DNA from 2 places in the Paenibacillus sp. PSB04 genome. Region 1 is predicted to be linked to the other one. Evidence: predicted binding sites of a transcription regulator. Region 1 holds the regulator's gene; the other holds the start of a gene.
The links. Region 1 encodes LexA, which represses DNA repair genes until DNA is damaged. Its sites were predicted from a motif close to CGAACATATGTTCG; they were not measured.

Region 1 (7,147 bases):
CATTTTTTGTACAACACGCTGGACATGATTTACTGGATGCTGGATGAAAAAGGGAATGAACGCCTCAGCAGGGTCATTCTGTCACTGTCGCAAATGTTCCGTTACAGCAGCAACTGGGAAGAGGCTTCCCGGACGACGCTGCGTCAGGAATTGGAACAGATCCGGCATTATTTGACGATTATCGAGAACCGGCTGAAGGATAGGCTTGCACCGAAGATCGATGTGGATCCACAGTGGATGGACGTCACGCTGCCGAAAATGACGATTCAGCCGATTATTGAAAACGCTGTAAAATATGGACTGGAGCCGCTGGATCGGCAGGGCATGCTGCTCGTTACGGCGGAGCAGGTCATGGACGATCTCCATGTCGTCGTTCGGGATAACGGGAAGGGAATGAACGAAGACACGCTGATGCAGGTCAGAAGCTTGCTGGAGGGCGGCAACCGCACGTCGCCCAAAGCGGAGGACAGAGACGGCCCCGTGCTTCGCCGTGGCATCGGTTTGAGCAATGTGCATGAGCGGATCCGAATGATGTTCGGCAGTCCGTACGGTTTATACTTGGACAGTCAAGAAGGGGAAGGAACGACGGTAACCATCCGTTTACCAATCCGGCACCAAGGAGGAATGGAAGATGAACATTTTAGTCGTGGACGATGAGCATGTGATCCGTGACGGAATTAAGCGCACCATCCACCGGGCCTATCCGCAGCATTATGTTCACCTGGCGGCGAATCCGGAGGAAGCGGTTCAGCAGCTGCGCAAACACCGGATTGATCTGGTGCTGACCGATATCCTCATGCCGGGAATGACGGGCCTTGAATTGATGCAGCTGTGCCAAGGCAGTTATCCGCATATCAAATGGGTCATCATTTCGGCTTATTCCGAGTTTTCCTACGCCCAGGAAGCCGTCAAGCTTGGGGCTAAGGACTATATGCTCAAGCCGATCGGGAAAGAGCTGCTGCTCTCCATGATTTCCGGACTTGCTCAGGAGATGGATCGGGAGAATGAAATCGTGCGCGAGGCGGAGCTGCTGAAGTCTAACCTGAAGTATTTGCGTGAGGCTGTGTTTCAGCGCTGGGCGAGCGGACTCGATACTGGGCGCCTTGACGTCGCGTCTATAATTGAGAGCTACCCCGCATTCCAACTGGTAATGGTTAAGATGGAGAGCGACGCGCCGGTGCATCTGGAGCATTTTATTATTGAAAATGTGCTTGGTGAGCTGATTGAAGCGCACGGCTGCGGATTTGTGACAAGCATGGACGAAACGAGCCTGATCGGCCTCGTCTCACTGGGGGAAGAGGGAGGCATGAAACGTCTGACGGATGAGCTGCGCGCTAACTTGAAACGATGCGTCAAGGTGCCTTTCCAGATTCAGTCGACGGGACTTATCACAGACATTCACCGGGTGCCGGAGGAAGTGCGGCGGATGCGCCAGGAATCGGCATCGCTGGAGTACGAATACAACAACCCGGGCGGTAACCGAGCGATCGAGGTTGCGGTGCAGTACATCAAAGCACACTATCATACGGATCTGTCCCTGGAAAAGGTAGCTTCGGTCGTGTTCCTGAATCCGGTCTATTTCAGCCAGCTGTTTAAGCAGAAGACAGGAAGCGGCTTCAAGGAATACGTCACCAATCTGCGGATCGAACAAGCCTGCAAGCTGCTGCTGCAAACGCATTTGAAGCTGGCCGACATTTCGGACAAAGTCGGATATGTGGACGTCAAGCATTTTACCCAGGTGTTCCGCAAAAAAACGGGAAAAACCCCGACGGAGTACCGTCTGGAGCAAACGGCGGATTCCCGTGAGGTGTGTCCCACCTGAATCATCCTGCCTTGATCCCAACGCCGAAAAGAGCCCTTGACCTTCCTGAGTAAGGAAGAGCAAGGGCTCTATTGCTGCTTGTCCAGCATCATCTGCTAGTGAATATCGCGGAACAGCCCGACGACTTTACCCAGAATGGTGACATGGTTCAGACGCAAAGGTTCGTAAGCCGGGTTCTCCGGTTGAAGCCGGATATGGTCCTTCTCCTTGTAAAACGTCTTCACGGTTGCTTCATCCTCATCCGTCATGGCAACGACGATGTCCCCGTTATCGGCTGTCTGCTGCTGTCTCACGATGACGTAGTCACCGTTATGAATGCCCGCCTCGATCATACTGTCCCCAACGACGGAAAGCATAAATACTTTCTCATCTCCAACATAGTGCTGTGGCAGAGGGAAGTAATCTTCAATGTTCTCCGTTGCCGTGATCGGCACCCCAGCTGTGACCTTGCCTACTACGGGAACTCTGGCGATCGTATGCGTGAACAGATTGCTGCTCTCGGATTCTTCTTGTCCCAACAGTTCGATGGCACGAGGCTTCGTAGGGTCTCTGCGGATCAAGCCTTTCTTCTCCAGTCGGTCCAAATGGCCGTGTACGGTCGAGCTGGAAGCCAACCCTACCGCCTCACCGATCTCTCGGACGGACGGAGGATAACCCTTGGCGCGGACTTCATTTCTGATAAATTCCAATATCGCTTGCTGCCGGCTAGATATCTTTGACATTCCCCATCAACCCCATTTAGTAACGTTTGGTAAAATTATAACATAGAACTGCCGTTCGTACAAACATAAGTTCTAAATGATTTTGCTTTGATGGAGCGGGATTTTCGCGGCTTCTGAATGAAGGAAGCCCGCCTCTAAAAACATAGGAACAATTGTTCGAAAAAAGTATTGAACAAAACAAATGTTCGTGTTATATTGTTCTCATGAAACAAGAACAAACGTTTGGAGGCGTAATATTTATGCTGAAACACACTACATACCAAAGTATTTATAATAACCCATCCGTTAACCCATCCATCAATGAAGCTATAGCATCTCCTTGGTTGAAGAAACTCCAGTCCTTCGTGCCTGGCCCTGCCTTGATCAAACTGATCCTGGCGGCCCTGATTATTTTGGTGGGATGCACAGGTGTCGTTCGCGTATTCGCGGGAACCTCGGATGATGTTCGGTTAGAGAAAAATGTCATCGTTCAGCAAGGCGATACGCTGTGGGGAATCGCTTCTGCCCATAAGCCGGAAGACATGGATATCCGCGCATACATTATGGCGGTGAAGAAGTATAACGATTTAACCAGCAGCGAAATTCAAGCCGGAGAAGTATTGGCACTCCCACAATATTAATAGAAGATAAATGATCAAGAGCTTGGAAAGGTGTGAACCTTGACAAGCTCTTTTTATCATGGCAAAGTTAGGTATGACTTGAATATTGGAGGAGTAATTGTATGGATATCGACAGCGTTGTAGAGAGAATTAATGAGCTTGCGCGCAAGCAAAAGGAATCCGGTTTAACCGAAGAGGAAATCGAAGAACGGGCCAAGCTTCGTGAGAGATACCTTCAGAATGTCCGCAGAAATTTCAGACAGCAGCTGGACTCGATTGAATGGGTGGATGAAGAGAAGAAATAACACCCGCTGCTGGTTTAGACTCATACATTCGATTATGGTATAGACTGACTCAAGGTTTTGTATGGCTCACTACCGAGAACAGAATGCTTCTATGTAAGCGCACCAAGTTTTCCTTCATTTGCTTTCTATTATATAGAATGTGAAACTACAGGAATAATTGCTGTAAGCAGTATTGGGCCGTTATATATGAGGAAGTAAATAACTATATAGCCGAAAGCATTTTGAGGAGGTTCGTGAATGGCCCGTTCATGGGAAAGACAGGTAAGAAAAAACTCAGCGCAGCTGAACAAGCAGAGAAAGAAAGAGGGAAAGCCATCCATCTATAGCACGGGAGGTCCATCGGCTGACATTTATAAAGGAAGAAACTATGTGCTTCCGATTACGATGGTCGCTCTGGCCGCGGTTTACTTCCTGCTCGGAATGCTCGGACAGGAGGGTACGGCGGGAAACAGCGGCATGACCTGGATCATTATGGCCATGTACGTGTTCCTGGGCTTGATGATCTTTTTGCGCAGGCCTTTCCTGCGCGTGGAGAAAAACGCCGTATCGACGATCAAGTTCAACCGGGATCGGCGACTGACCGCAGACAATATCGCCAAGATCAAGCTGGCCAAAGGCTCTGTCGTGATTGAGCCGAAGGGCAAAGGCGGCAACTGGGTGTTCACGCGCCTGATCAACCGCTACGATACCGATGCCATAGGGGAACGTCTGGAGCGTTTTGCGCAGACCCATAATATCCCTTTGGAAAAATAAACAAATATAAGAGATAGCAGATGGAGAGGATGGAAGAGGATGCCGGTACAAGCTGTTTTTTTCGATTTGGACGATACGCTGTTGTGGGATGAGCGCAGCGTGAAGGAATCCTTTGAAGCGGTATGCGAGACGGCCGCCATGGCGAAGGGCATTGACGCCAAGGAGCTGGAGGAAGCGGTCCGCAATGAGGCAAGGGCGTTATATCAATCCTATGACACGTTTGCCTTTACCCAAATGATTGGAATTAACCCGTTTGAAGGACTGTGGGCCAACTTCAGCGCAGGCGAACAACCTGAATTTCGCAGACTTGAGGAGCTCGCTCCAGGCTACCGCAAGGAATCATGGCGGCGTGGTCTGCTGAAGCTTGGGGTTGACGATGAACAGCTGGCCGGAGAATTGGCCGAGCAATTTGCCGCCGAGCGCCGCTCCCGCCCCCATGTATATGAAGAGACCTTCCAAGTGCTGGACGAATTGAAAGGAAACAAGAAGCTGCTTCTTCTGACGAACGGCTGTCCCGCGCTCCAGCAGGAGAAGATCGCCGGCGTTCCTGAGCTTGCTCCATATTTTGACGAGATCGTCATTTCCGGTACATACGGCAAAGGCAAACCGGATCCGACCATCTTCGAACATGCGCTTTCATTACTTGGATTAACACCGGAACAGACGCTCATGGTCGGCGACAAGCAGACAACCGACATCAAAGGCGGAAATAGTGCCGGACTGACCACAGTATGGATCAACCGCAACGGAAAAGTAAAAGATCCGTCCATTGAGCCTGATTACGAAATCAAGCATCTGTCTGAACTGCATCGCATCATCGCCGAACGTTCTTGAGTCGGTCTTATATGCTAGCCTGCCCAGAGGGGAATCCTTCGTCCGGCAGGCTTTTATTATACCTTGTGTATATGAATGCCCCGCTTGCTGAGCAAGCTTGACCCTTTCCGGTCAATTTGTTCCATTTTGTTAACAGATGGATGGTTTGGGTGAGGCGATAATTATGTATAATGATGAAGAATATGGACAAACAGCTTACATAGATAGACGTATAGGGAGTGACTTCGCTTGAGAAAGTACGGTTTTGTTGCTCTGCTGCTGCTGGCGGTATGGAGCATAGCAGGCTGCGGCAGCGGCGGCGGTGGTCATGCGGGCATGGACATGAGCGAGAGCATGATGGATCCGGTGCAGGTGGATCTTAGCTGGACGCCCGAGCAGGCCAAGGTAGGTAACCAAGTTACCATCGAGGTGAACGTAACGCAAAAGGATAAACCAGTCGATAAGGCCGATGAGGTTATGATTGAAATCTCGAAGGAAGGCGACAGCAGCAGCCATGAAAAGGTGGCCGCCCAGAATGCAGGCGGAGGGAAGTATACGCTCGATAAAACCTTCGATCAGGCGGGCACCTACAGCATCACGTCCCATGTTACGGTAGGACCACAGCATACGATGCCGACGAAAAAGCTGACCGTGACGGAATAATCAGCATCATGATTCGTTTGATAACGACAAGCAACCCCGTTCTTCCTGGCGAAGGCGGGGGTTGCTGCGTATATCGCTATATTTATGGATTAGGACTGAAAGCTTGGGTCCTGAACCGGATGGGCGACCCAGCCGTTTTCCTCGATAAAGAGGCGGACGGCGATAATTTTACGGTTGTCCATCAGCGTAAAGAAGTGGTTTGTATTTTCCGGAACGGAGATGACATCACCGGCTTCGAGCTCGACATTGAAGTAGCCGATGTCGCCTGCGCCCTTGATTACGAATATTCCTTTGCCGCCCACGATCGCCCGGATTTCGTCTTCCGTGTGGGTATGAACCTCTTCGAACTTATTCAGCAGGTCTTCCAGGTTCGGCGTAGCGTCGGACAGCGTGATGACGTCCCAGATCTTGTAGCCGCGGCGGGCGGCCAGATCACGGATCTCCTCATCGTAGGTGTCCAGGATTTGCTTTTTCTGCTCGTCGTTCAGTTGAAAATTGGTTTGAAGCTCCAGAGGCAGCTTGGAAGCATCCCATTTTTCATAAAGAACGTTTTGATTGTTGAGGAACTCACGAACATTATCGTCGCCGGTAATCCGTTCGTTCGTATTGCGAATCACGATTTCAGCCATCTCTAAACCCTCTTTTCCACTTGGATTAATTCATATTATAACGAACGATACTTTTGTTGTCGATTATATATTACACGAAAATCAGGAGCAAAACCCTGCCTTAAGGCATTTCTTGCACTTTTCTAATAAGGGCTATTCTGATAAACTAAGATTTAACGTTTGGCAGGGGGGACATACAGTGAACAGACCTGACTTGAAGGAATTAATGAAAGAACGAATATTGATATTGGACGGTGCCATGGGTACCATGATCCAGCAGGTCGACCTTGGCCCTCAGGATTTTGGTGGAGAAGAGCTGGAAGGCTGTAATGAAATGCTGGTCATTACCCGTCCCGATGTGATCGAACAGATCCACGAGAAGTATCTGGAAGCCGGGGCGGATCTCATAGAGACGAATACGTTCGGCGCTACCTCGGTCGTATTGTCTGAATACGATATTCCCGAGAAGGCGCGGGAGATTAATCTGCTTGCTGCGGAAATTGCCCGCAGAGCGGCGGATAAATTCAGCACGCCGGACAAGCCTAGGTACGTAATCGGCGCGATCGGACCGACGACGAAGACGCTGTCGGTGACCGGGGGCGTAACTTTTGAAGAGCTCGTGAGCAGCTATGAGGAGCAGGCGGTTGCCCTGATCGAGGGCAAAGTCGACGCCCTGTTGCTTGAAACGAGCCAGGATACACTGAATGTTAAGGCCGGCAGCATCGGAATCCGGAATGCCTTTGCAAGCACTGGGATCACGCTGCCGATTATGATTTCCGGTACGATCGAGCCGATGGGGACGACCCTGGCCGGGCAGAACATTGAAGCGTTCTACATTTCACTGGAGCACCTGAATCCGATT
Region 2 (7,147 bases), 1.9 Mb from region 1:
GCCCAAGCAGGTGGCAGAGATTTTCAAAAACGTGCTGGAAGCCGAGCAGTTTGAAGTAGAAGTATCGGATACGCTGGAAGCGTTTGCCGACAAGGAGAAGCTCCTCGGTCTTGATCTGATCGTCCCTTGCTGGACGATGGGAGAAATCCGGAATGAGCTGGTGAGCAACGTGTCGGAGGCCGTGCAGAGCGGTGTGGGCCTTGCCGGCTGCCACGGCGGCATGTGCGACTCCTTCCGGACGCAGGTCGATTGGCAGTTCATGACTGGCGGACAGTGGGTCGCCCACCCGGGGAATGACGGGGTTCGATACATGGTTAACGTGACAGACGAAGAGGAAGGCTCCCTGCTGCAGGGGATCGCGGACTTCGAGGTCGCGAGCGAGCAGTATTACCTGCATGTGGATCCGGCGGTGGAAGTTCACGCCACAACCCGCTTTCCGGTCGTTCATGGCCCGCATTCGGCCAACAAACCGGTTGACATGCCTGTAGTCTGGACGAAATACTGGGGCGGTGGACGCGTCTTCTACAATTCGCTCGGGCACCATGCGGATATCGTCGACATGCCGCAGGTGAAGGAAATGATGAGACGCGGCTTCGTATGGGCCGCCGAAGGCAAAGAAGCCGGCTCCGACTGGAAGCCGGAGACAGCATATAACGGCATGGCAGACAGCCAATATTAAGGGGAGGGTTATTCTTGGAGCAGATCAAAGTAGGCATTATCGGCTGCGGGAAAATCAGCAGCATTTATATGGAAAACTGCCAAAAATTCGATGTGCTGGATTTGGTAGCTTGCGCTGACATCGATAAGGAGCGTGCCGCAGAAAAAGCAGCCGAATTCGGCATACCCAGAGTGTATTCCCCAGAAGAGCTGCTCGCGGATCCCGAAATTCAAATCGTGATCAACCTGACGATCCCTGCTGCGCACGCGTCGGTCTGCCTGCAGGCTCTAGAGGCTGGCAAGCATGTATACGTCGAAAAACCGCTGGCGGTCACCCGTGAAGATGGGCAGAAGGTGCTCCAGCTCGCCAAGGAAAAAGGCCTGCGCGTGGGCTGCGCGCCCGAAACGTTCTACGGCGCCGGAATTCAGACCTGCCTCAAAGTGATCCAGGATGGGCTGATCGGACGTCCGGTCGCTGCCACGGCATTTATGCTCGGCGGAGGTCACGAGACCTGGCATCCGGATCCCGAATTTTATTATCAGGCCGGCGGAGGACCGATGTTCGACATGGGGCCGTACTACCTGACCGCACTCGTGCAGCTGCTCGGTCCGATCAAGACCATCACGGGTATGACCGGCAAGGCGCTGGAAGAAAGAACGATCACCAGTTCCAAAAAATACGGTCAAAAAATACCGGTGGAAATCCCTACCCACGTCGCCGGGCTGATCCAGTTCGCCGAAGGTGCGATTGGAACGATCATTACCAGCTTTGACGTATTCGGCGGCAGCAATCTGCCGAACATCGAAATTTACGGTACGAAAGGAACGCTGCGTGTACCTGATCCGAACAACTTCGGCGGCAAGGTGCAGTACCGGATTGCCGGCGAAGCCGAGTGGGAGGAACAGCCCCTGCTGTTCGGCTACGCGGAGAATACCCGAGGTATCGCCGCAGCCGACATGGCGTACGCGCTGCAGAGCGGTCGTCCTCACCGGGCTTCCGGTGAGCTGGCGTACCATGTGCTGGAAGCCATGTGGGCGTTCCATGATGCTTCGGATGAGAAAAAGCATTACGAGATGCAAAGCACCTGCACGCCTCCTGCACCGATGCCTACCGGCCTTGCACCTTATACATTGGATCAATAATGGAATAGGCATGAATCATAAAGCCTCCCGTCAGCAGCTTGACTGCTGGGGAGGCTTGTTTGGTTTATACCTTTATACCGTGTTCAATGAATCAGTTTGCTTTCCTTCGCTTTCTTGACGAGGCCAGCGGCAAGCTGATTGATGATCCCTTTCAGCGCAAGACCGATCACGAGCGTGATCACGACATACACGCACATGATGAGCAGATCGCTGCGGACGACGCTCCAGATCATGCCTCCCACCGCTTCGCGCATCATGCTGATGCCGTAGGTGAACGGAAGGAACGGATGGATCGCCCGGAAGAACGGCGGTGTCGTCTGAATAGGAAAGGTTCCGCCCGATCCGGCAAGCTGCAGCACCAGCAGAACGATGGCAAGCGCCTTGCCGACATTGCCGAACACGGAAACGAGGGTGTAGACGATCAGCATAAAGACAGCGCTGTTGACCAATCCGAATAAGATGAACCAGCCTTTGTCCACCACATAGGTTCCCAAGAGGAAGATATCGCCTGCCGTGACAAGGACCGATTGCAGCAGCGCCAGCGTCAGGAAGGTCAGAAACCGCCCGAAATAAATCTGGATGCTGTTATAATCCGTTCCGGCTGCAGGCGAATGCACTTCCGTCGTCACCAGGGATACGAGCAGCGTCGCTCCGACCCAGAGGGCCAGCGTTGAGAAGAAGGGCGACATGGCGGATCCGTAATTCGGTATCGGAAACAGCTGATTCTCCTTCAGCACGACAGGCTCGGCGAAGAACTGTCCTTCCTGCTGGAAGTTGTTTTTCAGCAGGTCGATGACTTCCTGCAGGTTGCCCTCCGATTCGAATTTGCGCATCCGGTCCGCCAGTTCCTTGACTTTGGCTTCCACGCCCGGAAGCTCCTTCTGGATGACGGAAATGCCCTGCGTGCCGATCGCCAATCCCTTGGAAGCGTCGGACAGCACCTTCTTGACGTCCGGCAGGCTCTGAACGGCAGAATCCATCATCTTCTTCGCTTCGGCGGCGGACTTGACCGCCTTCTGCAGCCCGCTTTCGATCGCCGGCTGAATTTCGCTGTCATACCGCCCGAGGATGTCCCCTAATAGATCGGATACTTCGCCGGAGATTGTGTTCAGCTTATTCACCAGATCCATGGCCGGTTTCTCGCCTTTCTTTACCCCGCTGCGGATTTGATTGACAAGCGTCAGCTGAGACTGCATTTTGTCCCGGACCTGCTTCAGCTTGGAGCTGACGAAATCCAGTCGGCCGCCTGCGGTCTGGTTCAGCCGGTCGAACCAGCTGATCAGCGCTTCCTGCACTTCCAGGCCGGTAGTTAACCTGGAGGATATCCGGTCCAGCGCATCAAGCGCAGTCTTCGGATCGACGTCGGGATCCTTCAGCAGCGCGGTCAGCTGCTCCGTAGCCATGGAAGTCTGCTGCAGAAGCAGCAGATCCTGCTTTACGTTCGGCGCGATATCCTTGGCAGCCGTGGAAGCCTTGCCCATAAAATCGTCCAGACCCGCCGCCAACTGCTGCCCGTTCTTGGCCAGGTCGGTCACCATGGGCAGCGCCCCTTGAGCTTTTGATACCAGCTCGTTGGTCGTATGGATGTCCTGCGCCGCCGTGTTTACGGCTCGGTTGATTTCCGGGAAATTTTTCTCTAGCTCAAACACCAGCGAACGGACCTTCTCAATGGTCGGCAGCTGATTTTGCAGCTCGATGCCAAGCTCGTTGAAAATTTTAAAAATCGTGCCGTTGGCGGTTTTGACGAAATTTTTGCTGACTTCCTGGATGATGCCGCTGGCTCCGGAAGATGTAATCTTCGGGGATACCGCATTGATCTTTTCGTTCACATAATACAAAATTTCGGCGTGGGTCGGGTTGTCCGACAGCACCGTGGCAATCGAGGCCGAAAAATTGTCCGGGATGATGATGCTCGCATAGTAATCCCCGTGCCGGACGCCTCTCATGGCGTCCGCCTCGGAGACGAACCTCCAGCCCAGCTTATGATTGTCCTTCAGCGAGGCGACGACCTCCTTGCCGAGATTCAGCGACTGTCCCTTCATCGTCGTCCCTTTGTCGTTGTTCGCGACGGCAATCGCAATATCGCCGGTATTGCCGTAGGGATCCCAGGATGCCTTGATGTTGAACCAGGCGTACAGGGAAGGAAGCATAACAAGACCGGCGATGATGACGAGCGCGGCCCAGTTCGTGACAATGTTTTTCACATCTCTGCCGTAGATGGACAAGATTTTACTCATGAGAACACCTGCCTCAATCATACCATTTTGGTTAGTATTTCATTTGAGGAAGGGCGTCATACCGAAGAACCTGAATCCCGCCTTACCAGCCCATCCGTTCTTTGAGGGTCGTGATGTGCGCAAGATGGTGGTTGCCATGCCAAGCATACGCGCATAGATGCTCGTTCAAATTGGTTTCTCCGTTTGCCGGATGGTTGTATGTTCTGAGCCACTGGTCGCTGTTCAAGCTTTCCAGAACAAGCACAAACCGTTCATGCAGCGCCTCCAGCAGATTCAGGGAAATCTCCGGATCAGGCAACGCGGAATCCGCAAGTTCAGCCCATAATTGCTCCTCATAAGGTTTTATCACCGGATTATCCTCGGTTAAAGCAAGTTTAAGCCGAATCAGGCTGTTCATGTGGCTGTCTCCGACATGGTGCACGACTTGACGGACGGTCCAGCCGCCCGGCCGATAAGGCGTGTCCAGCTGCTTCTTGGATAATCCGCTGACGGCTTGCCGCAGTTTCGAAGGCAGGCTGCGGATTTCGCCGATTAATGCTGTACGCTCATCTCCACTCAGTTCTTTATTCGTTACGCAAAGTCCGATAGGATATTTCAAATCATCGGTCATAGCTAACTCCTCCGTTTGCTCAGTAATATGTGTACGGGAAACCATTGCATTCCAATATGATATAAGCCGGTTTCCCTTGTAACCTTTTCGCTAAGGGTTCCTTACGTTCCTTCAAGCCGGCTTTATGTATGCGCGGAAATGATCTCGCTGAATTTGATCCACAGCCATTCGTCTTCAGCTCTAAACTTGATCTCTTCCAGATAGGTGTTAATCACGGTGACGAAGCCCCGGATTTCTTGTTCGGGTCCAGCACCGGTAAGGTGCAGGGTTACTTTCAGGTGACGGCGGAGGGATTCCTCCAGCAAGCGGCTGGTCTGTGTCCAAGCAGCCTCTTTCATGGTAGAATTGAAACTCGCCGACGGTTCACAGGTTCGGTTAATCATCATTTCACCTCATTTATTAAAAGAGCTATGCATTGTATTATAGGCGAATATATGTTCGGATTCAACCGCGATTGTTCAGAAAAATAAAGCTGTTTGGAGGAAAGCATATGGAGACCGACCAAATGATTATGGAAGCAAGGGAATACGTGAAGGATCATTTAAAGTCTGAGCCGTCCGGCCACGACTGGTGGCATATTCACCGGGTGGCGGAGTGGTCGAAGAGGCTGGCTGAGCAGGAAGGGGCCGATCCGGTCGTCTGCGAGCTGGCGGCCCTTTTTCATGACCTGGCCGACGAGAAAATCGTAGCTTCGAAAGAGGAGGGCATGGCAGCTATTTCCTATTGGCTCACGGAACATGGGGCGGATGCGGCGCTCGTGGATCATGTGCTGGAGATCATCGGGACAATGTCTTATGGCGGCGGAGGCGGCAGGCCCATGTCGACTTTGGAGGGGCGGGTCGTGCAGGACGCAGACCGTCTGGACGCCATCGGAGCGATTGGTATTGCCCGCACGTTTGCCTTTGGCGGGTCACGGGGAAGACTCATGTATGACCCCACCGAGCCGCCGCGGAACAGTATGACCCAGGAGGAGTATCGCAGCCGGCAGGGGACGACGGTGAACCATTTTTACGAGAAGCTGCTGAAGCTGAAAGATCTGATGAATACGCCGGCGGCCCAGCGGGAGGCTGCTGCCCGCCACGCATTTATGGAGCAGTTTCTTGCGCAGTTCCACCGTGAATGGCCCGGGGAGGAAGCGCCAAAAAAGGGGCGCGATTAAACGCCCCTTAAGGAATGTTGTACTCTACCAGCTCCGATACGGTAACGAAGCGATATCCGCGCTTCTGCAGTTCAGGCAGGATTTGTTTTAACGCGTCGACCGTTTGGGACTTGCCCTCCACGTGGTCGTGCATCAGGACGATGTCGCCGTTGCGCGCGTTGTTCAGCACCTTGTTCACGATCTTGGCGACGCCCGGCCGGTTCCAGTCCCAGGTGTCCTGATGCCAGGACCACATAACGACGAGATAACCCTCCTTCTTGCAAATTTGGATCATACGGTCGTTATAATATCCTCCGGGTGGGCGAAACAGGTAGGTTTTTTTACCGGTAACCTGGTATATGGCTTCCTGGGTTTCCCGCAGCTCCCGCACGATGACCTCCGGTGAGCTCCGGCGGTTAAAATACATATGGTCGAAGGTGTGGTTGGCAAGCTCATGGCCTTCGGCCACCTGCCGCTTGGCCAGCTCCGGGTGCTCCTGAACCTGCTTGCCGACGACAAAAAACGTTGCCTTTGCGTGATACTGCTTCAGCAGGTCGAGAATCTGCGGCGTATCCTCAGGATCCGGTCCGTCATCGAAGGTCAGTGCTATAATCTTTTCCCGGTTCGGAATCTCCCAGATGACGTCTCCCCTTTGTTCATAGTACTCTCTGCCTTGGTTTACGGGAGAAGCCCCCGCTGCCGGAGCAGCCGTCACCGAAATCGTCAAAAGCAGCATGGATAGCGTTGCATAAAGCCTTGTGCGCATAAGGTCCTCCCGGTTGTTCGTTGTCGATGCTTCCATTCAGACGTCCAAACAAAGACAAGTTCGCTTCGTAGTATGTGACACGAACCGTTCTAACATACGCCGGGCAGGCCGTGATACAATAGAGACAAGTCTGAATATGCCGGGAGTGCCCGGGGAAGGTGCGGATCAAGGCATGTCCTATAAACAAATCAAATGGATGATATTGATTATTCCTACATTGGCCGTAGGGATATGGGAATATGCGAGGCATGCGTTTCTGATGCCTTATATATCGATGAAGGTGGGTAATTTTCTTACGCCGGTGTTTCTGTTCTTTATCAGCATGACCCTGCTCAGCATGCTGTTCCGGAGGCTGGAACAGGTGCAGGAGGAGCTGAACCGGGAGCGGGCGGAAAAAGCAGCCCTGGAAGAACGGGATCTTCTTGCCAGGGAACTGCATGACGGCATCGCGCAGTCCCTGTTTCTGCTGTCGGTCAAGATGGACCGGGCGGAGTCGCGCGGCCGGGGAGCCCGGGAATCGGCGGACTTCCAGGAGCTGCGCAAATCGGTTCATGAGGTGAACCGGTACGTGCGGCAGGCGATCGCCAATCTTCGCT

Region 2: the regulator LexA is predicted to act here: its motif matches at 5,075-5,088, upstream of K2F33_RS27900 (YolD-like family protein).

What each region holds. Positions count from the first base shown of each region.
Region 1 covers NZ_CP081301.1:4,228,302-4,235,448, forward strand. Annotated here, with positions in the region: gene K2F33_RS19625 (sensor histidine kinase) at 1-657, shown strand, start outside; gene K2F33_RS19630 (response regulator transcription factor) at 632-1,822, shown strand; gene lexA (transcriptional repressor LexA) at 1,918-2,544, opposite strand; gene K2F33_RS19640 (LysM peptidoglycan-binding domain-containing protein) at 2,784-3,164, shown strand; gene K2F33_RS19645 (DUF896 domain-containing protein) at 3,266-3,448, shown strand; gene K2F33_RS19650 (hypothetical protein) at 3,686-4,201, shown strand; gene K2F33_RS19655 (HAD family hydrolase) at 4,241-5,035, shown strand; gene K2F33_RS19660 (FixH family protein) at 5,264-5,677, shown strand; gene K2F33_RS19665 (1,2-dihydroxy-3-keto-5-methylthiopentene dioxygenase) at 5,767-6,306, opposite strand; gene metH (methionine synthase) at 6,512-7,147, shown strand, end outside.
Region 2 covers NZ_CP081301.1:6,078,963-6,086,109, reverse strand. Annotated here, with positions in the region: gene K2F33_RS27920 (ThuA domain-containing protein) at 1-679, shown strand, start outside; gene K2F33_RS27915 (Gfo/Idh/MocA family protein) at 694-1,800, shown strand; gene K2F33_RS27910 (YhgE/Pip domain-containing protein) at 1,884-4,037, opposite strand; gene K2F33_RS27905 (YfiT family bacillithiol transferase) at 4,120-4,647, opposite strand; gene K2F33_RS27900 (YolD-like family protein) at 4,770-5,033, opposite strand; gene K2F33_RS27895 (HD domain-containing protein) at 5,138-5,806, shown strand; gene K2F33_RS27890 (polysaccharide deacetylase family protein) at 5,814-6,551, opposite strand; gene K2F33_RS27885 (sensor histidine kinase) at 6,724-7,147, shown strand, end outside.